2 regions of the Arthrobacter sp. 8AJ genome follow, and region 1 is predicted to be linked to the other one. Evidence: predicted binding sites of a transcription regulator. Region 1 holds the regulator's gene; the other holds the start of a gene.
What was found. The regulator HspR, encoded in region 1, represses chaperone genes until heat shock. The targets are predictions, from matches to a motif close to AAGTTGAGTCNNNNNGACTCAACTT.

Region 1 (11,890 bases):
GACCGCGCCGTGGCAGGGGAAATGGCCGTCATCGGCGTCCTGAACTCCCTGCTTCCGGTCCTGGACGACGTCGACGCCGCCCGGCAGCACGGTGACCTCACCGATGGTCCCTTCGCCGCGATCGCCAACAAACTGGAGAACGCGCTGAAGACCTACGGCCTGGTCCGCATCAACGAGACCGGCGTGGAGTTCGATCCCACGATCCACGAGGCCCTGATCCAGCAGCCCGGCGAGGACATCGAGGTTGACACCGTCAGCCAGGTCCTCCGCTCAGGCTACAAATCAGGAGAACGCGTCCTCCGCGCAGCCCAGGTCATCGTCGCTGTCCCTGCGTAGCATTACCCCGGTGGTTGAGCTTGTTGGAACCCAGGTTTCGACAAGCTCAACCACCGCCCCTAACTTTTGAAAGGAAACGCCATTGGCTAGCCAGGATTGGGTGGACAAGGACTTTTACAAGATCCTTGGTGTTGCCAAGGACGCTTCCGAAGCCGATATCAAGAAGGCCTACCGGAAGCTTGCGCGGCAGCACCACCCTGATACGAATGCGGGGAACGCTGCTTCCGAGAAGAAGTTCAAGGACATCTCCGAGGCTTATTCGGTGCTCTCGGATCCCGACGAACGCCAGCAGTACGACGCCATCCGGGCCATGGGCAGCGGTGCCCGCTTTGCTCCGGGCGGTGCCGCGGGCGGCAACGGCGGGTTCGAGGACATGTTCGGCGGCCTGTTCACCGGCAACACCGGACGCCATGCGGGCGGATTCAACCCCGCAGGCGGCGGGATCCCGCCCGAGTTCGCTGACCTCTTCGGCGGCTTCGGCGGCGCACCCGGCTTCCAGCGCACCCCGCAAAAGGGTGCCGACCGTACGGCCTCCACCAGCATTTCCTTCGCCGGGTCCATCCGCGGCACCACCATTGGCCTGCGCGAGCCCAGCGGGGAGGTCATCGACGTCCGTGTCCCGGCAGGCATCAAGGACGGGCAGAAGGTCCGTGTCCGCGGCAAGGGCCAGCCCGGTGCGGCCGGCAACGGCGATCTGGTGGTGTCCGTTTCCGTCCAGCCCCACGCCTTTTACACGCGCGACGGCGACAACCTCCGCATCCACGTACCCGTCACCTTCCCGGAGGCTGCGTTGGGAGCGGACATCGAGGTTCCCACCATCGACGGCGAGAAGGTCAAGGTGCGCGTTCCGGCGGGCACGCCGTCGGGCCGTACCCTGCGGGTCAAGGGCAAAGGCGTGAAGACGTCCAAGGCCACGGGCGACCTCCTGGTGACCATCGACGTCGCGGTTCCCAAGAATCTCAACAAGGATGCCGAAGCTGCGGTCAAGGCGTTCGCCGAGGCCACGTCGTCGGCGGATGTCCGTGAGGGCCTGGCAGCCAAGGCCCGGCTCTAGGAGCGGAGGTGAGCCGTGGACATCAGTGCTGACCAGCCGATCTTCGTGATCTCCGTGGCTGCCGAGCTGGCGGACATGCACCCGCAGACCCTGCGGCAGTACGACAGGCTCGGGATCGTCAAGCCCAGCCGTGCCCCGGGCAAGTCCCGACGCTACTCGCAGCGGGACGTGAACATGCTGCGCGAAGTGCAGCGGCTGTCCCACGAGGGTGTGTCGCTGGAGGGGATCAAGCGCATCCTGGAACTCGAAAACCAGGTGGCCGCGCTGCAAAGCCGGATCTCGGAACTCACCGAGGAACTGGGCCGCCGTCCGCGGGCGGTGGATTCACGGATCTTCGCCGCCGGCGCCGCCGGTGACGTGGTGAGCCTGGCGCGGGGGCAGCGGCCCCGGCCGAGGTCCCAGGCCATGGTGGTCTGGCGGCCGCGGGCCATCGGGCAGTAGAAGCCGGCCAGCAGGGCCCGGCAGGTACCGCCTTCCGGCGTTCCGCGAAATTAGAGTACCCACTACTCGTGACGGAAAAGCCCCCTGAAACTTGAATGGAACCATCGCCGGATCAGCGGCGATGGTTCCGCAAGTTCTGGGGGTTTTCCGTGTTTGAAGTTCTCAGCAAAGCTCTTAACAGCAAGGCCCGGCCGTGAGCCCGGGAATGGAAGCCGTGGCTGCCTTCAGCGGCTCCATGCCGGGCCAGGTCCTGCTGGCCATCGGCCAAACCATCGTGGTGGTCTGCGTCTGCTTCGACATGGTCCGCGAGTTGTCCGTCCCGAGGTCGCACCGGCGCTTCGTGGCCAGCACCGTCTTCCGGACCTTGGCCATTCCCTCGGTCATGGCCAACGCCCTGACCGTCTTCATGGCCCTGGTGAGGTCGTCCTGGATCGATGTGGTGATGGGCATGTTCGTGCTGGTGGCCATCGTCTTCCGCTTCCACCACAACAAGGACGAGGACAACTGGTGGAAGGGCAAGGGCAAGAAGCTCGCCCGCTGGGCCCGCCGGCAGTTCGCCGGCCGGACGTCCACCGCACCGGCCATGGGCTAGCAACACCGGCAAACAGTACAGCGGGGTCCTGCATGCGGGTTGCATGCGGGACCCCCGCCGTTGAAGTCCCGATCAGCCGTTGATGACCTGGGGGACGCCGAGCGCTTTGAGGCCTTCGACGCCGAACTCCACGCCGTAACCGGACTGCTTGGCTCCGCCGAACGGGATGCGGGGGTCAACGGCGCCGTGCCGGTTGATCCACACCGTGCCGGCCTGGATCCGGGCTGCGACCTCGCGGGCGGTCTTCAGGTCCGGGGACCAGACGGAGGCGCCGAGTCCGACGTCGAGTCCGTTTGCCTTTTCCACTGCTTCGTCGATGGTGCTGTAGCGGATGATCGGCAGGGCCGGGCCAAACTGTTCCTCAGCCACCAGCGGGTTGTCGTTGTCGATGTCCGCTACCAGGGTGGTGGGGTAGAAGTAGCCGGGCTGGCTGGTGTCCGGGTCACCGCCGAGTAGGACGCGTGCTCCGGAAGCCTTCGCTGCCTCCACGAGGTTCGCGACGACGTCGTATTGGGCTTTGTTCTGCAGCGGGCCCAGCACGTTGTTCTCGTCCAGGCCGTTGCCCATTGGCATCGCCTTCGCAACCGCTACAAGTTCTTCGCACATGGCGTTGTAGATGCTGTCGTGGACGTAGAGGCGCTTGAGCGCGGCGCAGGTCTGGCCAGTGTTGAGGAACGCGCCCCAGAAGACGTCCTGGGCGATGGCCTTGGGGTCGGCGTCGGGCAGGACGATGCCGGCGTCGTTGCCGCCCAGTTCCAGGGTGAGACGTTTGACGGTGTCAGCGGAGGACTTGATGATGGCGCGGCCGCCGGCGGTGGAACCGGTGAACATGATCTTGCCGATGGCGGGGTGGTCGGTGAGCCGGGCGCCCACTTCGCGGCCGCAGGAAACCACCGAGAGGATGCCGTCAGGGAGTTCCTCGTTGAGGACCTTGACCAGGGCCAGGACGGACAGCGGCGTGTTGCCCGAGGGCTTGACCACCACGGCGTTGCCCATCCGCAGGGCGGGGGCGAGCTGCCAGACGGCGATCATCATGGGCCAGTTCCAGGGGCCGATCGCGCCGACGACGCCGATGGGCCGGTAGTGCAGCTCGGCGCGGGTTTCGCCGTCGTCCACGATGGTTTCCGGCTCCAGCGGCAGGCTGGCGGTGGCGTGGAGCCACGCGACGCAGGCGCCGACTTCGAAGCGGGCGTTGGGGCCGTTCAGCGGTTTGCCCTGCTCGCGGGAGAGCAGTTGGGCGAGTTCCTCGGCGGAGCGTTCGACGGCGTCGGCTGCCTTCAGGAGCGCGGCGGACCTTGCGTCGTGGCCCAGGGCAGCCCAGGCGGGCTGGGCGGCGACGGCGGCGGACACGGCGCCTTCCAGGTAGTCGAGATCGTGGATGGGGGCTTCGCCCACGGCTTCACCGGTGGCAGGGTCAAAGATGGTCCGGCCGGTGCCGGCGGCGGGGGCAATGGACGCGAGAAGCGCATCATAGGTTTCCAAGGGATACTCCACTTCGAGTAGGCAAGGACGCCAGCCGGTCGGCGTAGCGGGTTACTCCCAGTGTGGGCTGGACCGTGCTCCAGGCTCTTGTCTTTGTGCGCAGGACTGTTGTGCTGGAGCGAACGCCGGGGGGTGTGTGTCACGCTGGCCCACTTTTGAACGGTTAACGACTGCGGGACCCCGGGTTTCCGGGGTCCCGCAGTGATAACTGGGCCAGTTTGGGCGGTCTTATTGGCCCGCGTGGGGGTCGGCGATGCCGATGTATTGGGTGGTGGTGTATTCGGCGATGCCTTCGGAGCCGCCTTCGCGGCCGAGGCCTGATTGTTTGACGCCGCCGAAGGGTGCTGCGGCGTTGGAGATGACGCCGGCGTTGAACCCGACCATGCCGAACTCGATCTGTTCGGCGACGTGGAGGAGCCGGTTGAAGTCCTTGCTGTAGAGGTAGGAAGCCAGGCCGTACTCGGTGTTATTGGCGAGTTCGATGGCTTCTTGCTCGGTTTTAAAGGTGGTGATGGGGGCGACGGGGCCGAAGATTTCCTGGCCCAGGATCGCGGCGTCGTTGGGGACGTTGGCCAGGACGGTGGGCTGGTAGAAGTAGCCGGGCCCGTCCACGGGCGCGCCGCCGGTGACGGCCACCGCCCCGGCCTCCACGGCCGCTGATACCAGGGTGTGGACGTCGTCGCGGGCACCGGCGTCGATCAGCGGCCCGACTTTACTGTCCGGGTCGGTGCCGCGGCCGGTGGTCAGGGCGCCCATGGCTGCGGCGAACTTGCGGGTGAATTCCTGCGCGACGGTTTCGTGGACCAGGAAGCGGTTGGCGGCGGTGCAGGCCTCGCCCATGTTCCGCATCTTCGCCGCCATCGCCCCGTCGACCGCGGCGTCGAGGTCGGCGTCCTCGAAGACGATGAAGGGGGCGTTCCCGCCGAGTTCCATGGAGGTGCGGAGGACGTTCTGGGCGGCGTCGGCCATGAGGCGTTTGCCGACCGGGGTGGAGCCGGTGAAGGAGACCTTCCGCAGCCGCGGGTCGGCCAACAGCGGCCCGGAGATCCCGGACGCAGAGGAGGACGAAACCACATTTAGCACTCCGGCGGGGAGGCTGGCGTCGAGCATGGTCTGCGCGAAGTACTGCGCCGTGAGCGGGGTGAGTTTGGCGGGTTTGAGGACCATGGTGCAGCCGGCGGCGACGGCCGGGGCGACCTTGCGGGTGGCCATCGCGAGCGGGAAGTTCCAGGGGGTGATGAGCAGGCAGGGTCCGACGGGCTTGTGCTGGACCAGGATCTTGTTCTTGCCCTCGGGCGTGGTGAGGTAGCGGCCGTAGTCGCGGACGGTTTCCTCGGCGAACCAGCGCAGGAACTCCGCCCCGTAGGTCACTTCCCCGCGGGCCTCGGCCAGGGGTTTACCCATCTCCAGGGTCATCAGCAGGGCGAAGTCCTCCGACCGTTCGGTGACCAGGTCGAAGGCGCGGCGCAGGATCTCCGACCGCACCCGCGGCGCAGTCCGTGCCCACGACGCCTGGGCCGCGTCGGCCGCGTCCAAAGCCGCGACTGCATCGGCGCTGGTGGCGGAGGCGAGGGTGGCGAGCACCTCCCCGGTGGCCGGATCGTGCACGTCGAACGTGCCGCCGTCGGACGCGTCCACCCACTCACCATCGATCAAAAGACCAGTGGGCACGGAGGCAAGGAGCGTGGCTTCGCGCTCCGGTGTGAGGGCAGGGGGCAGCTCGGAAGTAACTGTCATGGGAAGTCCTTAGGAAGGGAAGGTCAGTAGCTGGCGGGGGTGCCGCCGCCAGCGGGTTTGATGTACTTTGCGGCGAGGGCTTCGGAGCCGCGGGCCAGGATGGCGACGTCGGCGCCCACCAGGATGAAGCCGGCGCCGTTCGCGAGGTAGTGCTTGGCGGTGTCCGGGTGGAAGGCGTTCACCCCGGCGGGCTTCCCGGCCGCTGCGGCAGCTGACAGGCAATGGTCGACGGCGGCGCGCACCTCGGGGTGTTCCTGCTGTCCCAGCAGGCCCATGGAGGCGGCGAGGTCTGACGGGCCGATGAAGACAGCATCCACGCCGTCCACCTTGAGGATGTCCTTCACCGCCGCCACGGCGGCGGTGGATTCGATCTGGACGGTGACGCTGATGGTCTCGTTGGCGCGGGCGAGGTAGTCGGGGACCCGGTTCCAGCGGGCGGCACGGGCCAGGGCCGAACCCACGCCGCGGACGCCCTGGGGCGGGTAGCGGGTGGCGGCCACCGCGGCCGCGGCTTCAGCCACGGAGTTGACCATGGGGATCAGCAGGTTCTGCACGCCGAGGTCCAGGTACTGCTTGATCACCACGGTGTCATTGACCGGCGGCCGGACCATGGTGTGGACCGGGTAGCCGTGGATTGCCTGGAGCTGGGCGAGGATGGACTCGAGCCCGTTGGGGCTGTGTTCGGCGTCCACCAGCAGCCAGTCCAGGCCGGCCCCGGCGCACAGCTCTGCGATCAGCGGGCTGCCGGAGCAGACCCACATCCCGGCCAGCGGCCGGCCTGCTGCACCCTTTTGCGCAGCCAGGGCGTCCCGGAAAGTGTCCTCTACTCGAATCGGCATGTCACGCTCCCCAGGGGGCCGTAGTCGGCGTGGACGGTGTCGCCCTTGTACACCCACAGGGGACGGGTGAAGGACCCGGCCAGGATGATATCCCCGGCCTTCAGCGCGTCGCCATGGGCGGCGATCTTGTTGGCCAGCCAGTGGACTCCGTTGGCAGGGTGGTCCAGGACGCCGGCGGCCACGCCGGTCTCCTCCACCGTCTGGTTCTTGTACAGGATGGCGGAGACCCAGCGGAGGTCCACCGCGTCGGGCTTGACCGGGTTGCCGCCGATCACCATGGCGCCCATCGCGGCGTTGTCCGAGATGGTGTCCACGATGGTCCGGCCCTCCATCTCGATCCTGGAGTCCAGGATCTCGAGGGCCGGAACCACGTAGTCGGTGGCCTTCAGGACATCAAAGATGGTCACTCCCGGGCCCTTCAGCCCGTCCTTCAGGACGAACGCCAGCTCCACCTCCACCCGCGGATGTGTGTACCGGTCCCACTCCACGGAGCAGCCGGTCTCCAGCACCATGTCATCGAAGATGGCGCCGTAGTCCGGTTCGGTGATGCCGGTGGCCGCCTGCATGGCCTTGGACGTGAGGCCGATCTTGCGCCCCACCAGGGTCCGGCCGGCGTCCTCATTCCGGCGGCGCCACAGCTGCTGCACCGCGTAGGAGTCCTCCACCGTCATCTGCGGGTAGCGGGCGGTCAGGCGGGGAACAGGGGTGCGGGTCCGGCCGGCTTCCACCAGCTCGTCCGCGATGGCCTCAATCGTCGTTGGCTCCAGCATGGGTCAGACCTGCACTCCCAGCTTGAATCCCGTCCGGTCGCCTTCCGGCGCACCGTCCTTGCGGGTGTAGGAGAAGCCGTCGGCGCCCACAGTGACGGCCATCTCGGACTTTTCCTCGCGGACGATGACCGGCTGCGGGTTGCCGTCCAGGTCCAGCACCAGGGAGGCCTCGGTGTACCAGGACGGGACCACGGGGTTGCCCCACCAGTCGCGGCGCTGGTTGTCGTGGACGTCCCAGGTGATGGTGGGGTTGTCGGGGTCGCCGGTGTAGTAGTCCTGGGTGTAGATCTCGATGCGGTGGCCGTCCGGGTCCAGGATGTAGAGGTAGAAGGCGTTGGACACGCCGTGCCGCCCGGGGCCGCGTTCGATCCTGTCGCTGATGCGCAGGGCGCCCATCTTGTCGCAGATCTGGATGATGTTGTGCTTCTCATGGGTGGCGAACGCGACGTGGTGCATGCGCGGACCATTGCCGCCGGTCAGGGCGGTATCGTGCACGGTCTGCTTGCGGTGCATCCACGCGGCGTAGGTGACGCCGTCGGAATCCTTGATGTCCTCGGAGACGCGGAAGCCAAGGTCCTCCAGGTACTTGCGGCCCTTGGGGACGTCCGGGGTCACCTGGTTGAAGTGGTCCAGGCGCACCAGCTCACCGGCGGAGTAGAGGTCGTAGCGCTGGGTGAGGCGTTCCACGTGCTCCACCTCGTAGAAGAACTCGTAGGGGAAGCCCAGCGGGTCCTCCACGCGGACCGAGTCGCCGACGCCCTTGGTGAAGCCTTCCTTGCGGCGTTCCACCCGGCAGCCGAGTTCCTTGTAGTAGGCCTCGGCGGCATCCACCTCGGCGGGGGACTTCACGCGATAAGCGAAGGCGGCGACGGCGGCGACCGGTCCCTTGCGCAGCACCAGGTTGTGGTGGATGAACTCCTCAAGGGAGCGCAGGTAGATGTTGTTATCGTCCTCTTCGGTGACATGCAGGCCGAGGACGTCCACGTAGAACTCGCGGGACTTGGCGAGGTCCGTGACCACGATTTCCATGTACGCGCAGCGGACGATGTCCGGTGCCGGGACGGTGGGGGTGGGGACGAAGTTGGTCATTGGAGTCTCTCTTCTTTGAAAGGGGGCGTGGAAAGTACGACGGCGGCCGGTTGGCTAAGCGCCGAATTTGGGGGTGTGGACGGTGCCGAGCGTGATGTGCACGGCCTGCTGGTCGGTGTAGAAGTCGATGGAGCGGTAACCGCCCTCGTGGCCCAGGCCCGAGGCCTTGACGCCGCCGAACGGGGTGCGCAGGTCGCGGACGTTGTGGCTGTTCAGCCACACCATGCCGGCCTCGACGTTCTGGGAGAAGTTGTGGGCGCGGGTCAGGTTCTGGGTCCAGATGTAGGCAGCCAGGCCGTATTTGGTGTTGTTCGCCAGGGTGAGGGCCTCGTCGTCGTTCTCGAACGGGGTGATGGCTACGACCGGTCCGAAGATCTCTTCCTGGAAGATCCGGGCGTCGGGGGCGACGTCGGCAAACACCGTGGGTGCGATGTAGTTGCCTTCGGGCAGGTGGCCGGGGCGGCCGCCGCCGGCAAGGAGCCGGCCTTCGGACTTGCCGATCTCCACGTAGGAGGCCACCTTCTCGTAGTGCTCGGGGTGGACCAGGGCGCCCACCTGGGTCTTGGGGTCGTGGGGATCGCCCACCACGATGTTCTTGGCCCGGGCGGCGTACTTTTCGCAGAATTCGTCGTAGATGGCGCGCTCAACGAGGATGCGGGAGCCGGCGGTGCAGCGTTCGCCGTTGAGGGAGAATACGCCGAACAGGGCGGAATCGATGGCGGCGTCCAGGTCCGCGTCGGCAAACACGACGCAGGGGGACTTGCCGCCGAGTTCCATGGAGAGGCCCTTGAGGTTGGCGGCGGCGTTGCGGAAGATCGTCTGGCCGGTGGTGGTCTCGCCGGTGAAGGAGATCAGCGGGACGTTCGGGTGCTTGACCAGGGCGTCGCCTGCTTCCTCGCCCAGGCCGTTGACCAGGTTGAAGACGCCATCGGGCAGGCCGGCGTCCTTGAAGATGGTGGCCCACAGCGACGCGGAAAGCGGCGTGAACTCGGCCGGTTTGAGGACCACGGTGTTGCCGGTGGCCAGGGCCGGGGCCAGCTTCCAGGACTCGAGCATGAACGGGGTGTTCCACGGCGTGATGAGGCCGGCGACGCCGATCGGCTTGCGGTTGACGTAGTTGATCTGCGAGCCGGGGACCTTCATGGCGTCGTCGAACTGGGCCACGATCAGGTCAGCGAAGAAGCGGAAGTTCTCGGCAGCGCGGAGGGCCTGGCCCTTGGCCTGGGTGATCGGCAGGCCGGTATCGAAGGTCTCGAGTTCGGCGAGGCGCGCTTCCTGGGATTCGACGGCGTCGGCGATCCTGTTCAGGATCCGGGCGCGCTCGCGGGGCTTCATCTTCGGCCAGGGGCCGTTCACGAACGCTTCGCGGGCTGCGGCGACGGCGAGGTCGATATCCTCCTTCTGACCGGCGGCAGCGGTGGCGTAGTTCCGGTTGGACACCGGGTCCAGGACGTCGAAGGTCTTGCCGCCCACGGAGTCGACGAACTGGCCGTTGATGTAGTGCTGGATATGGGTGGGCAGGTCCTCAGGGACGTAGTGCTTGGCGGTTTCTACTGAGGTCGTCATCGTTGAAGTCCTTACTGGTGCTTTGCTTGGGCGAGATATGCGTCAAGGGTTGCTGAGCGGTGCAGCCTGGCGGCTTTTTCGATCTGCTCTGCGTCGGCTCCGGTTTCTATGAGCTTCAGCAGGTTTTCGTGTTCATCCACGGAATCGCGGGCGCGGCCCGGGACGAAGCGGAACGTGGAGGACCGGATGGCTGCGAGCCGGTTCCAGCCGCGGTGCACCAGGTCCAGGATGTGCGGGTTGGGGCAGTGCTCGAACAGGACGCTGTGGAAGTCCTGGTTGAGCTGCGTGAAACGGACGGGGTCGAAGTGGTCCAGGCACTCGCGCATCTCTTCGTTCACGGCGCGGGCCCTGGCCACGGCTGCGGGATCGATCAGCGGGGCGGACAGCGCTGTGGCGGCGCCTTCCACGATGCTGAGGGTCTGCATGGTGTAGAGGTATTCGGTGGGGTCGATGCCGGCCACGGTGGCGCCCACGTTGCGTTCGAACGTCACCAGGCCTTCGGCTTCCAGCCGGCGGATGGCTTCGCGGACGGGGACCACGCTGAACCCCAGGTCCTTGGCGATGGTGCCCAGGACCAGCCGGTAGCCGGGGGTGTAGGTGCCTTCCACGATCCGGGCCTTGACGGCCTGGTAGGCCTGTTCGGACTTGCTGCCGGCAACCATGGTGGCCTCACTCATTGTTGCCTGCCCATTCCTTGTACTTTGCCTGCCAGTCCGAGTTCATGGGGTAGAGGCCGTCCACGCTGTTGCCCTGCTTGACCATCTCGAAGATGAAGGTTTCTTCCTTCTCCTGCTGGATGCAGTCGTCCACCAGTTCTTCGGCGATGGCCGGGGGGATCACCAGGATGCCGTCGGAATCGGCCACGATGATGTCGCCGGGCTGGACCGTGGCACCGCCGCAGGCGATGGTGATGTCCGTGTCCCAGGGGATGTGGCGGCGGCCCAGCACGGCCGGGTGGGGATTGGCGAAGTAGGTGGGCATGTCCAGCCCCGCCACGGCGGAGTAGTCGCGGACGCCGCCGTCGGTGATGATGGCCGCGGCGCCGCGGACCTGGGCACGGAGGGCCAGGATGTCGCCCACGGTGCCGGTTCCCTTTTCACCGCGGGCTTCCATGACCAGGATTTCGCCTTCGTTCACGGAGTCGATGGCCTTCTTCTGGGCGTTGAAGCCGCCGCCGTGGGTCTTGAACAGGTCCTCGCGGTTGGGGACGTAGCGGAGGGTGCGGGCCAGGCCCACCACGCGGCGGTCCGGGCGGGTGGCCTGCAGCCCGTCGATGCTGACGTTGTTAAGGCCCCGCTTGCGCATCTGGGAGGACAGGGTGGCGGTGGCGACGGACTCCAGCTTGGCTTTCAGCTCCGGGGTGAGGACAGGCCCGACGGCGGCAAGCCCCGCGGCTTCGCGGGAACCGTAGGCTTCCTCCCGCTGCAGGTCATCGACCTTGGGCCGGGCACCAAAGTCAGCGAACGCCGTCGTGCCTTCCTCCACGGTGGTGACCAGCCGCCCGGTGGACAGGCCGCCGTCCACCGTCTCCACTTCCACTTCCAATACGTCGCCCGGCTTCGCGACCGAGGCACCGGCCGGGGTGCCGGTGAGGATGATGTCGCCCTCCTCGAGGGTGAGCAGCTGGGACAGGTCCGCGACGAGCCGGGCGAACGGGAAGAGCAGGTCTTCGGTGGTGTCGTCCTGGACCAGGTCCCCGTTGTGCCAGGTGCGGATCCGCAGCTTGGCGGGGTCGACGGTGTCTGCCGGGATCAGTGCCGGTCCCACGGGGGTGAACCCGTCGCCGCCCTTGGACCGGAGGTTGGAGCCCTTGTCCGCGTAGCGGAGGTCGTACACGCCGAGGTCGTTGCTGGCGGTGACGGCCGCGACGTGGTTCCAGGCGTCCTCGATCGAAACGCGGCGGGCGGCCTTGCCGATCACCAGGGCGATCTCGCCCTCGTATCCGAGCAGTTCGCAGCCGGCCGGACGCTCAACGGGGCTTCCG
Region 2 (11,890 bases), 270 kb from region 1:
CCACTACTACGTCGCCGGGAAGGTTGGCGGCCACCCAGTCTGCGGTGGCCGCGGCGTTCCGGAGGCATACTGCGGCCACCAGGGGCACTTCGGCCGCCAGGGCGTGGCAGAGTTCAGAACCGTTGGGGGAGGGCAGGACCAGCCGTTCCAGCGAGGCTGCCGCGCGGAGGCTGGCGGGGGACAGGCTCAGCCCGCCGCCGTTCCGGGGGCCCGCCAGCTGGGCCTGGTGGTGGGCGGCGAAGTCCTCTGCGGTGGTGTCCCGCCAGCGGTAGGGGAAGACGTCGGCGCCCCGGTCCAGTGCCACGCTGACGCAGGTGCCGAAGGACAGGACGTCCACCACCACGGCGATGTCGGCGCCGGCGGCCACCGTCCTGCCCCCTTCCAGACCCCAGTCCAGCCGCACGGTGAAGGGCAGCTGCCGGTGCGCCGCGTTGGCGGAGTATGTGTGCCGGGGGCTGCTGCCGGGCGCGTTCACTGCAATTCGCCGTTCAGGTTGCGGTGCGCGGCGTCCTGCCACAGTTCTTTGGCCCGCTGGTGATGGAAGAGCGGGTCCAGTTCCAGCAGGTGCCGGACGACGGCGGCCCGGCCGGCTGCGAAGTCGGCGTCGCCGATGTGCGCGTAGTCCTTCCGCACGGCAGCTACGTAGCGGGCGTATTCCTCCGGTTCGCCGCCGAGAATCGAGAGGTCGGCGTCGCAGAGGAGGGCGCCGTCGTTGTCACCCGGTTCCGGCCGGTGGTCCGAGGTCAGCCGGACCAGGCGCGCCACTTCCGCCACCTCTGCCTCCGGAAGGCAGGCGTCGGCAAGCCGTTCCTCCGCCAGCCGTGCCGACTCCTCCTCATCCATGCCGGCTGCGCCGCGGTACACGGCGTCGTGGAACCAGGCAGCCAGCAGTACTGTCCGGGGCGCTTCAGCCGGTTCGGTGAGCAGGTCCAGCGCCTCCAGCACGGACAGCAGGTGGGTGCAGCCGTGGTAGTGCCGGTGCGGTTCGCTCCAGCGGTCCAGCAGGTCCAGGAACAGGGCGTCCTGGCCCGGCATGATGGCTTCCCAGCGGTTCAGGAGAGGGACCTTCAATGACTTATTCCGCCGGCGTGCCGGGATCCGCAGTCCGCTGGCAATGAGCCTGCGGACCAGCACCCGGCCCTCCACCGGAACCGCTCCTGCCGCCACCAGGTCATCAAAGCGGCGTTCCGGCACATCGTAGTGGTCGCCGTCGAACGCCCGCTCGGGGACCCCCGCGGCGGCAGCGAACGCGTGCAGCTCGTCCAGGGACGCGTCCGAGACCAGGTGCGAAAAGTGTGTTCCGTGTGCAGGCCACAGCGGCGGGTCGATGTAGATGGCCATGCAAGGAGTCTAGTGCCGCCCTTCCGTCGAACGCCCTGCAGCCACGCGGCACGTTCATGACCGCTGCTGCGTCTTAAAACGTGCCATCAACCCTCATTTGCGGGCTAGAATCGCCGAATGGCACTTATCCGCGTTTCAGAGGCCGCCCGTTTCCTGGGGGTGAGCGACGATACCGTCCGCCGGTGGACGGAGCAGGGAACCCTCACCGCGCTGCGGGACCCCTCCGGCCGCCTGGCGGTGGACGGGCTGGAACTGGCAACGCACGCGCAGAAGCTCGCCCAGCTTCCCGATGACCCGAAGAGCGGCAGCAGTTCGGCGCGGAACCGGTTCATGGGCCTGGTGACCAACGTCATTACGGACAAGGTCATGGCGCAGGTGGAACTGCAGTGCGGGCCCTTCCGGGTGGTCTCGCTGATGAGCAGCGAGGCGGTGCGTGAGCTGGGGCTGGAACCTGGTGCCGTGGCCACCGCCGTGGTCAAGGCAACGACCGTCATCATCGAGTCGCCGAAGGGCCGGGCCGCCGCATGAGCCGGCAACCCGTCCGGTCCGCGGCTTCCACCCTCCGGGCCGCCGTCCCCGCACTGGCCGTGCTGCTGCTTGCCGTCCTGTCTGGCTGTGCCACGGCGGGCAATCCGGACGCGGGAACAAGTGCCGGCACCGCCACCGGTTCCGGCACCAGACCGGCAGGCGCCATCACCGTTTTCGCGGCCGCCTCACTCAAGCAGACCTTTACCGAACTCGCGAGCACTTTCGAAGCGGAACACCCTGGCGCGACGGTCACCTTGAGCTTCGCCGGGTCCTCGGACCTTGCCAGCCAGATCAACCAGGGCGCGCCCGCTGACGTCTTCGCCTCCGCGGACACGGCCAACATGAAGAAGGTGCAGGACGCCGGCCTCACCGAGGGAACGCCGGAGGACTTCGCCACCAACACCTTGGCCATCGCCGTGCCGCCGGGCAACCCCGCGAAGGTCGCATCCCTCCAGGACCTGGGCCGGCCGGGCATCAAGCTGGTGACCTGCGCCCGGCAGGTCCCCTGCGGGGCTGCCACAGCCAAAGTGGCGGAAGCGGCCGGCGTCGCGCTGAGCCCGGCCAGCGAGGAGAACGCAGTCACTGACGTCCTGGGCAAGGTCACCTCCGGCGAGGCGGATGCGGGGCTGGTCTATGGCACGGACATCAAGGCCGCCGGGACCAAAGTGGCAGGCATTCAGTTCCCGGAATCGGGGAGCGCGGTCAACACCTATCCGATTGCGGCCGTCGTCAACGGCCGGAACAAGGCCACCGCCCAGGCGTTCGTGGACCTGGTCACCGGTCCCGAGGGCCAGAAGGTCCTCGCCGCCGCGGGGTTCGGCCCGGCAGGATTCGGGCCGGACGGTTCCGGGTCAGCCACTTCCGGCCCGGGCAATTCCGGGCCAGCCACTTCCGGGTCAGCCAGCTCCGGCCCGGGCAGCCAGTGATACAGCGGCCAGGGAAACTACCCCAGGCGCGGCCGCGCACCCAGGCCGCCGCCTACTCCGGCATCCCCGCGTGGGTCCGTGCGCTGGCAGTCCTGGCGGCCGTCGTCGTCGTGCTTCCCCTGCTGGCGATGGTGCTGCGCGTTGACTGGACGCAGTTCATCCCGCTGGTGACGTCGGAGCCGTCCCTGACGGCTCTGGGGCTGAGCCTGCGGACCTCGGCGGCAAGCACCCTCCTGTGCATCCTGCTGGGGGTTCCCCTGGCCCTGGTCCTGGCCAGGGACTCCTTCCGGCTGCAGGGGCTGCTGCGCGCGCTGGTGCTCCTGCCCCTGGTGCTTCCCCCGGTGGTGGGCGGCATCGCCCTGCTCTACACGTTCGGCCGCCAAGGGCTGCTGGGGCAGACCCTGGAGGTGCTCGGGCTGCGCATCGCCTTCTCCACGACGGCGGTGGTCCTGGCGCAGACGTTCGTGGCGCTGCCTTTCCTGGTAGTGAGCCTGGAAGGGGCGCTTCGCACCTCCGGCTCCCGCTACGAGGCCGTGGCCGCAACGCTGGGCGCGCGCCCGGGCACCGTCTTTCGGCGCGTCACGCTCCCGCTGGTCCTGCCCGGACTGGCCTCCGGCGCGGTCCTGTCCTTCGCCCGCAGCCTGGGCGAGTTCGGCGCCACGCTGACGTTCGCGGGCAGCCTCCAGGGGGTTACCCGGACGCTGCCGCTGGAGATCTACCTGCAGCGGGAAACGGACCCGGACGCCGCCGTCGCGCTCTCCCTGGTGCTGGTGGCCGTCGCTGTCGCCGTGGTGGCGCTCGCATACCGGCAGCCGGCAGCGGCCCGTGCCGGAGCAGGGCAGCGGACGACGACGGCCGCACCGGCCGGAGGGGACGTCCGGTGACGCTGTCCTTCCAGGCGGCCGTGGCCGGGCGGGGTTTCGACGTGGACCTTGCCGTCCGGCCGGGTGAAACGGTGGCCGTCATGGGACCCAACGGCGCCGGCAAATCGACCCTGCTGGCCAGCATCGCGGGCCTGCTGCGGCCGGACAGCGGCCGCGCCGAACTCAACGGCAGGACGCTCTTTGACCTCGACGGCGGAAAGCCCTCCTGGGTGCCTCCTCATCACCGCGGCACCGCCCTGCTCGCCCAGGAGCCCCTGCTGTTTCCCCACCTGAGCGCGGTGGACAACGTCTCATTCGGGCCGCGCAGCGCCGGCGTCCCCAAGCGGGACGCGAAGGAGCGTGCCCTGCGCTGGCTGGCGGAGGTGGAAGCGGAACACCTCGCCGGGCGCCGTCCCGCCGAACTCTCCGGCGGCCAGGCCCAGCGTGTTGCCGTGGCCCGCGCGCTCGCCGCCGACCCCGCACTTCTGCTGCTGGATGAGCCGCTGACCGCCCTGGATATCCATTCCGCACCGCTGCTGCGCCGCCTCTTCAAACGGGTCCTCGCGGGCCGGCAGGCCATCATCGTCACGCACGATGTCCTGGACGCGCTGGTCCTTGCGGACCGGGTGGTCATCCTGGAAGACGGGAAGGTTGCAGAAGAGGGTCCCACGCGTGCCGTGCTGGAACGCCCGCGCAGCTCCTTTGCTGCCGGGCTTGCCGGACTGAACTTCATTCCCGGCACCCTCGACGGCGCCGGTGTGCGCACCAGCCAGGGCCTGCGGATCGCGGGGCACGACGAAGATCTGGGCGGCTCCGGGGAACCCGGCCGGCTGCCCGGGCCGGGCGGCCCGGGCGTGGCCGTGTTCCCGCCGTCGGCCGTGTCTGTGTTCCTCGACGACGCGCATGGAAGCCCGCGGAACTCGTTTGCCGTCACCATCACCGACCTCGAGCCCCATGGCGACCAGATCCGCGTCCGCGCCGGCAGCCTCGCCGCCGACATCACGCCGGCTGCCTCGGCGGACCTGGGCCTTGCTCCCGGGATGACGGTGCACTTCGTGGTCAAGGCCGCCGCCGTGTCCGTGTACGGCACGTAGCGCCAGGACCCGCCGGTGCGGGCCGGTGGGCGGGAAGGACTTCCGGCTCTGGACAGCTGTTACGCCGTGGGCAAACATGGCAGGGGAACCTCGCCGCGCAAAGTTGAGCGTAGTACACTCAACTTAGTCAACAAGCCCCCGAAAGGAGCTCTCTTTGGACGTCAAATTCACCACCAAGAGCCAGGAGGCTCTTTCCGCGGCGGCAATGAACGCCTCGACGGCCGGCAACCCCCAGGTGGAACCGGCCCACCTTCTCAAAGCGCTGATGGACCAGCGGGAGGGTGTGGCGGTCGCACTCCTCAAGGCCACGGGCACGGACCCGGATGCCGTCAGCGTCCAGGCCAGCAGCGCCATCAAGGCCCTGCCCGCCACTTCCGGCGGCTCCAGCCAGCAGGCGCAGCTGTCCCGCCCCGCCCTGCAGGCCATCCAGCACGCCAAGGAGGAAGCGGACCGGCTGGGCGATTCCTTCGTTTCCACCGAGGTGCTCCTGGTGGGCCTCTCCGCCGGCAATGATGCTGCTGCGCGCCTGCTGCGTGAAGCCGGTGCCTCACGGGAGGCTCTGCTCGCTGCCCTCCCCGGAGTCCGCGGCGACCGAAAGGTGGACAGCCCGGACCCCGAAAACACCTTCCAGGCCCTGGAGAAGTACGGAACGGACCTCACCGCCATGGCCCGCGCCGGCAAACTGGACCCCGTGATCGGGCGCGACTCCGAAATCCGCCGCGTGGTGCAGGTGCTCTCCCGGCGCACCAAGAACAATCCGGTGCTGATCGGCGAGCCCGGCGTGGGCAAGACCGCCGTCGTCGAAGGCCTGGCCCAGCGGATGGTGGCAGGCGACGTCCCGGAAAGCCTGCGCGGCAAGACGCTCATCTCCCTGGACCTTGGGTCCATGGTGGCCGGCGCCAAATACCGCGGCGAGTTCGAGGAACGGCTGAAGGCGGTCCTCGAGGAGATCAAGGGCTCCGAGGGGCAGGTGGTCACGTTCATCGACGAGATCCACACCGTGGTGGGTGCAGGCGCCACCGGTGATTCCTCCATGGACGCCGGCAACATGCTCAAGCCCATGCTGGCCCGCGGCGAACTCCGCCTGATCGGTGCCACCACCCTGGATGAGTACCGCGAAAACATCGAAAAGGACGCGGCCCTGGAACGCCGCTTCCAGCAGGTGTACGTGGGCGAGCCCAGCGTGGAGGACACCATCGGCATCCTCCGCGGCCTCAAGGAGCGCTACGAGGCGCACCACAAGGTTTCCATCGCCGACTCAGCCCTGGTAGCCGCCGCCACGCTGTCCAACCGGTACATCACAGGGCGTCAACTTCCGGACAAGGCCATCGACCTCGTGGACGAGGCAGCGTCCCGCCTCCGCATGGAAATCGACTCCGCTCCGGAGGAGATCGACCAGTTGCGGCGCCAGGTGGACCGCCTCACCATGGAGGAACTGGCACTGTCCGGAGAATCCGATCCCGCATCCGTGGAGCGGCTCGCGGCACTCCGCGCCGACAAGGCGGACAAGGAAGAGGAGCTTTCGGCCCTGAACGCCCGCTGGGAAGCGGAGAAGGCCGGCCTCAACCGGGTGGGTGACCTGAAGGCGAAGCTGGACGAACTGCGCTCCGCCGCTGACAAGGCCCAGCGCGAGGGCGACCTGGAGGCTGCGTCCCGGATCCTCTACGGGGAAATCCCGGCCCTTGAACGCGAGGTGAACGCCGCCGCGGAAGCCGAGGCCGCCGTGACGGACAAGTCCGCGCAGATGGTGGCGGAGGAAGTCACCGCGGAGGACATTGCAGAGGTCATCTCCGCCTGGACCGGTATCCCGGCCGGCCGCATGCTGCAGGGTGAAAGCCAGAAGCTGCTCCACATGGAAGAGGAGCTGGGCCGGCGCCTGATCGGCCAGGCCAAGGCCGTGACCGCAGTGTCCGACGCGGTACGCCGTGCCCGGGCCGGCATCAGCGACCCCAACCGCCCCACCGGCTCCTTCCTGTTCCTGGGCCCCACCGGCGTCGGTAAGACCGAGCTGGCCAAGGCGCTGGCGGACTTCCTGTTCGACGACGAACGCGCCATGGTGCGTATCGACATGTCCGAGTACGGCGAGAAGCACAGCGTCGCCCGCCTGGTGGGGGCCCCTCCGGGATACGTGGGCTACGAGGAAGGCGGCCAGCTGACCGAGGCCGTCCGCCGCCGTCCGTACTCCGTGGTGCTGCTGGATGAGGTGGAGAAGGCGCACCCCGAGGTGTTCGACATCCTCCTGCAGGTGCTCGACGACGGCCGCCTCACCGACGGGCAGGGCCGCACCGTGGACTTCCGCAACGTGATCCTGGTGCTGACCTCCAACCTGGGCAGCCAGTTCCTGGTGGACCAGTCCCTGGACGCCACGGCCAAGCGCAACGCCGTTATGGCCACGGTGAACGCATCCTTCAAGCCGGAGTTCCTCAACCGGCTCGACGAGGTGGTGCTGTTCGACGCCCTCACGGTGGACGAACTGGCCCACATTGTGGAGCTGCACGTGGAAGAGCTGGGGCGGCGGCTGCGCGAACGGCGTCTCACCCTGGAAGTCACCGACGGCGCCAAGGCGTGGCTGGCATTGTCCGGCTACGACCCCGCCTACGGCGCCCGGCCACTGCGGCGCCTGGTGCAGCGTGAGATCGGCGATCGGCTGGCCAAGGCCATCCTTGCCGGTGGGATCAGCGACGGCGACACCGTGGTGGTTGACACCGCCGCTGACCTGGGCGAACTCACCGAGGGCAACGTCGACACGCTGACGGGTGCCCCGAGCTCCGGCCTCTCAGTGCGGCGGAAGGACTAGCCGGCCTGCAGGGCTGGGGAGTGCGGCCCTGGCGGTTTGACCGTCAGGGCAGCACGCTCGCGTTGATCACGTTGCCGCCGTCGGCAGTGACGTAGCAATCCACCCTGCGGTCCCCGGACTCCCAGCTGGTGTTGCTGGGAAAGCTGCGCTGGTAGTTCAGCTGGAACTGCTTGGCCGCCGGGCCGAGCTTCGCTGCCTGGCAGACTTCCAGCGCCTTGGCCTTGAGCGGGTCAGCCCCCGGATACTTGGCGCTGTCCGGGTAGTGGAGCGTGGACACCAACTGCGCCGAATGGCCCGTGTCGCAGGGCACCACCGTGGACGCCAGGGCCTGGGGATCAAAGTCCTTGAAGCAGTCACCTACCGCGTAGGCTGCCGGCGCAACCCCGTCGCGGGGCAGGGGCTGGGGAGTGGCCGGCGGAGTGACGGCGGTCTGCAGCACGCCCGGCGCTGCGCTTTTTGCAGTGTCGGTGCCGGGAGCGGAGTTCAGCCACACGGCGAGCCATGCCAGCGAGCCGGCCACGGCGAGGATGACGACGATGAGGAACGCTTTCCAGAACGCAGGCCTCCTGTTGGCCCGCCTTTCCGGCCCGGGATCCTGGCGCGGCTGGGACCAGGTTACAGACTCCGGAGCGGGCGCCGAACCGGCGTCCCCGCCCTTGACTATTGGCAGGCTTCCGGTCCGCGGTGGCAAGGCTGGTTTCGGCGGGATGTCCTGGTGGTTCACGGGTGCGCATCCTCCTGGGTTTGGTACCGCGGCTCGCCAAAGGCCACACAAAATCGGCAGTTCTTAAGTGACTCTACCGAAGAAAAATCCCGGAATCCCGCGGGCGCAGGTGCGTGATGTTACCCCACGCGGGCGTCCGGGCCATGAGGCGGCAAGCAGGGCCCGCCGAAAGCATGTAATCTAGGTGTACGACAAATTGACCAAACATTCCGGGGCCTCACCGATCGCCAAGGTGACCACCTCCGGTCCAAGTACAAAAGGGGGTCACGCCATGGGGCGCGGCCGTCAAAAGGCAAAAGCTACCAAGCAGGCTCGGGACATTAAGTACTACTCCCCGAACACTGACTATTCGGCACTTCAGCGTGAGCTGACGGGTCCGGGCAGTCGTTCGACGAGCCGTTACTCGAATGAGCCGGTTGAACCGGACTATTCGGCTTATGTGGATAAGTACGCGGATGATTTGGATGACGATGACGACGAGGTAGACAACCGTCGCATCGGCTAGTTGTCGCCGGCAGCGGCTGCCTCTTTAGGCAGTGCACGCCGGTCTCAATAATCTTCGCCTCGCTGCTTCTTCTGCAGCGCTATCGGTGCTGACCGCAGTCAAAAAAGGTCCGTTGGGCCACACCTGTTTCCGGTGTGCCCCAATGGACCTTTTGCCGTTCCCGGCTAATGCGCGCGGCGCCTGACGGGCATGAGCGTCCGGGGAGGACCTTCGGCTGCCAGGAATGGGAGCATAAGGCTGGTGAGCGTGGCAGGCTGCTCGAGCGGCAGGCCATGGGACGCCCCGGAATCACCGCCAGCTGCCCATTGGGCAAAGCCTCATACAGGGAGATGGTGTGCGGCAGGGTCACAATGTCGTCGTCCCCCACCGCCACCAGCACCGGCTGCTGGATACTCGAGATTTGGGACGTAGTGAGCGAAGGCTCGGTGCTGATCAGCTGCATGCCTTTCCGGGCTACCGCCTCAAAATGCCCGGGTCCGTCAGGAGAACGCTCGGCGTAGGCCCGGCCAAGCTCCTGTAACACCGGCGAGTCCGGGTCCATGTCAACGGGCTGGATGCCCGTCCACGTGGTAGTTGGTGCCGATGACCACCATTTTCGCCACCAGGTCCGGCCGCGCCAGTGCCACGAGGAGGGCAATGATGCCGCCGTCGCTCCAGCCGACGAGGTGGGCGGGGCCGGCGGCCACCTTCTCGAGGACGCTGACTGCCTCCCGCGCCATATCGCTGTAGTGGAAGTCGGCATCGGTGTCGGCGGTGTATCCATGGCCGGGGCGGTCGAAGGCGATGAGCCGGTAGTGTTCCGCGAGTCCGGCGCCAATAGTGCCAAGAAGGGCATCACTGTTGCTGAGGCCGCCGTGCAGCAGCAGCAGTGAAGCGCCATTGCCGCCGCGGTCCTCCAACCATGTCGGGTGTCCATTGATATCTACGATGCCGGCCATGTGTTCTCCCGTTCCGGATCGACGTTTTCCCGATGATGCCGCTGATCCCTGAGCCCAGTTGTGTGGAGGCTATTGTGCCCCTCACCCCTTTGCTGCTCAAGGGGTCCGTGTAGCCTTGCCTGCATGGCATTAGTTGAGGGATACCGTCACGGCGAACCCTGCTGGGCGGATCTGCAGACCCCGGATGTTGCGGCTGCCAAGGACTTCTACGGGCGGCTCTTCGGCTGGACGTTCCAGGACTTTCCCACCCCGGACGGCCGCAGCTACGCGCAGGCCTTTATCCGTGGCCGGTTGGTGGCCACTATTGCACCGCAAAGCCCCTTGCAGCTGCAGGCCGGCACCTCCGCAAAATGGAACGTCTACTTCGCCGCCGCAGACGCTGCGGATGTACTGGAGGAGGCTGCCCACGCAGGAGGGGCCGCCGAATTCGGGCCGGAGACGGTGGGCGATACCGGTGTTCTGGGCTTCCTTGCCCCTCCCGGAGGCGGAACCACAGGCATCTGGCAGGCAGGAAGCCACTACGGCAGCCAATTATTCAACGAGCCGGGCGCGCTGGCCTGGGCGGAACTCTTCACGCCCGAGCCCCAGGCCGCCGTCGGCTTCTTCCAGCAGCTTTTTGGGCATGAGGTCACCGAGTACCCGCAGGACGACGGCGGCAGCTACAGCACGCTGCTCGTCGACGGCAATGAGGTGGCCGGGATCATCCCTGCCGATGAGGGCGACGAAGCGGACTGGCAGATCTACTTCGGCACGGCAGACGTTGCCGCGGCGGCAGCGGCCGTCCAGGCAGCGGGGGGAGAGGTCCTCGTCGAGCCGGACGAGCGTCCCGCCGACGGGTCACTCGCCACCATCAGGGACCCGCAGGGCGGCGTCCTCAACCTGATCCAGACCGCCGCTTAAACGCCAAGTGCTCCCCGCCGGTGGAGGGGAGCACTCAAAGAAAGCTTTAGGCGTAGGCGTTGACCAGGCGGACAGCGCCGCCGTCCACACCCTTGGCGCCCTGGACGTAGTCAGGTCCGGACTTGAGGATGGAGTCTGAGTCCTCGGTGACCGTGCCCATGATCCAGGACGGCAGGCCCCGTTCGTTCAGGCGCGCGACGGCGGCATCCGCGGCGTCGGGGGACACGATGGCCACCATGCCCACGCCGAGGTTCAGGGTACGTTCCAGGTCGGCCAGCGGAACGTTGCCCAGCTCGGACACCAGCTTGAAGATGGCGGGCAGTTCCCACGTGGCACGGTCCACCGTGGCCACCAGGCCCTGCGGGAGGACGCGGGCCAGGTTGGCGGCAAGGCCGCCACCGGTGACGTGGCTGAAACCGTGGACGGCCGCGCCGGCGCTGACCGGGAAGGTACGGGCCAGGTCCAGGCAGTCGGCCGCGTAGACGCGCGTGGGTTCCAGGAGTTCCTCACCCAGGGTGCGGCCCAGTTCGGAGACCTGGCGGTCCAGGGCCCAGCCGGCGTGGTTGATGACGCGGCGGACCAGGGAGTAGCCGTTGGAGTGCAGGCCGGAGGAGGCCATGCCGATCACGACGTCGCCGGCGCGGACGCGGTCCGGCCCCAGCAGCGCATCGGCTTCCACGACGCCGGTGGCTGCACCGGCGACGTCGTATTCGTGTTCGCCCAGCAGGCCGGGGTGCTCGGCGGTCTCGCCGCCCACCAGGGCTGTGCCGGCCACGGAGCAGGCAGCGGCGATGCCACGGACGATGCCGGCGATGCGCTCGGGGACCACCTTGCCGCAGGCGATGTAATCGGTCATGTACAGGGGCTCGGCGCCCACCACCACGATGTCGTCCACCACCATGCCCACCAGGTCGAACCCGATGGTGTCGTGGATGTCCATGGCCTGGGCGATGGCGACCTTGGTGCCGACGCCGTCCGTGGAGGTGGCCAGCAGCGGCTTCTTGTAGGTCAGCAGCCTGGAGACATCGTAGAGGCCGGCGAAGCCGCCCACCCCGCCGATCACCGAGGAGTTGTGGGTTGCCTTGACGGCATCCTTCATGAGCTCGACGGCGCGGTCCCCGGCTTCGACGTCCACGCCCGCGGACGCGTAGGTGATGCCGGCGTTGTCTGCGGCGGGGCTGGCGGAGGTCATACGGAGTCCTTTTTGTCGGCGCTGGTGGCGGCGTGTACGTCGGGCACGAGGTCGGCTTCGGTCAGCAGGTTCTCGAATTCGG

Region 2: clpB (ATP-dependent chaperone ClpB) is a predicted target of HspR. The motif match lies at 4,853-4,877, and genes of this name have one in related genera.

What each region holds. Positions count from the first base shown of each region.
Region 1 covers NZ_LR733289.1:586,479-598,368, forward strand. The annotation lists gene BACI349Y_RS02660 (nucleotide exchange factor GrpE) at 1-336, shown strand, start outside; gene BACI349Y_RS02665 (DnaJ C-terminal domain-containing protein) at 419-1,390, shown strand; gene BACI349Y_RS02670 (heat shock protein transcriptional repressor HspR) at 1,406-1,831, shown strand; gene BACI349Y_RS02675 (hypothetical protein) at 2,037-2,423, shown strand; gene BACI349Y_RS02680 (aldehyde dehydrogenase family protein) at 2,496-3,905, opposite strand; gene BACI349Y_RS02685 (NAD-dependent succinate-semialdehyde dehydrogenase) at 4,134-5,642, opposite strand; gene BACI349Y_RS02690 (HpcH/HpaI aldolase family protein) at 5,666-6,481, opposite strand; gene hpaH (2-oxo-hept-4-ene-1,7-dioate hydratase) at 6,466-7,251, opposite strand; gene hpaD (3,4-dihydroxyphenylacetate 2,3-dioxygenase) at 7,255-8,340, opposite strand; gene hpaE (5-carboxymethyl-2-hydroxymuconate semialdehyde dehydrogenase) at 8,395-9,906, opposite strand; gene BACI349Y_RS02710 (GntR family transcriptional regulator) at 9,918-10,583, opposite strand; gene BACI349Y_RS02715 (fumarylacetoacetate hydrolase family protein) at 10,576-11,890, opposite strand, start outside.
Region 2 covers NZ_LR733289.1:314,605-326,494, forward strand. The annotation lists gene BACI349Y_RS01500 (2-phosphosulfolactate phosphatase) at 1-475, opposite strand, end outside; gene BACI349Y_RS01505 (DUF4031 domain-containing protein) at 472-1,341, opposite strand; gene BACI349Y_RS01510 (TOBE domain-containing protein) at 1,459-1,869, shown strand; gene modA (molybdate ABC transporter substrate-binding protein) at 1,866-2,795, shown strand; gene BACI349Y_RS01520 (ABC transporter permease) at 2,795-3,679, shown strand; gene BACI349Y_RS01525 (sulfate/molybdate ABC transporter ATP-binding protein) at 3,676-4,752, shown strand; gene clpB (ATP-dependent chaperone ClpB) at 4,907-7,549, shown strand; gene BACI349Y_RS01535 (septum formation family protein) at 7,593-8,273, opposite strand; gene BACI349Y_RS01540 (DUF3073 domain-containing protein) at 8,545-8,778, shown strand; gene BACI349Y_RS01545 (alpha/beta fold hydrolase) at 9,321-9,716, opposite strand; gene BACI349Y_RS01550 (VOC family protein) at 9,840-10,616, shown strand; gene purM (phosphoribosylformylglycinamidine cyclo-ligase) at 10,663-11,808, opposite strand; gene purF (amidophosphoribosyltransferase) at 11,805-11,890, opposite strand, start outside.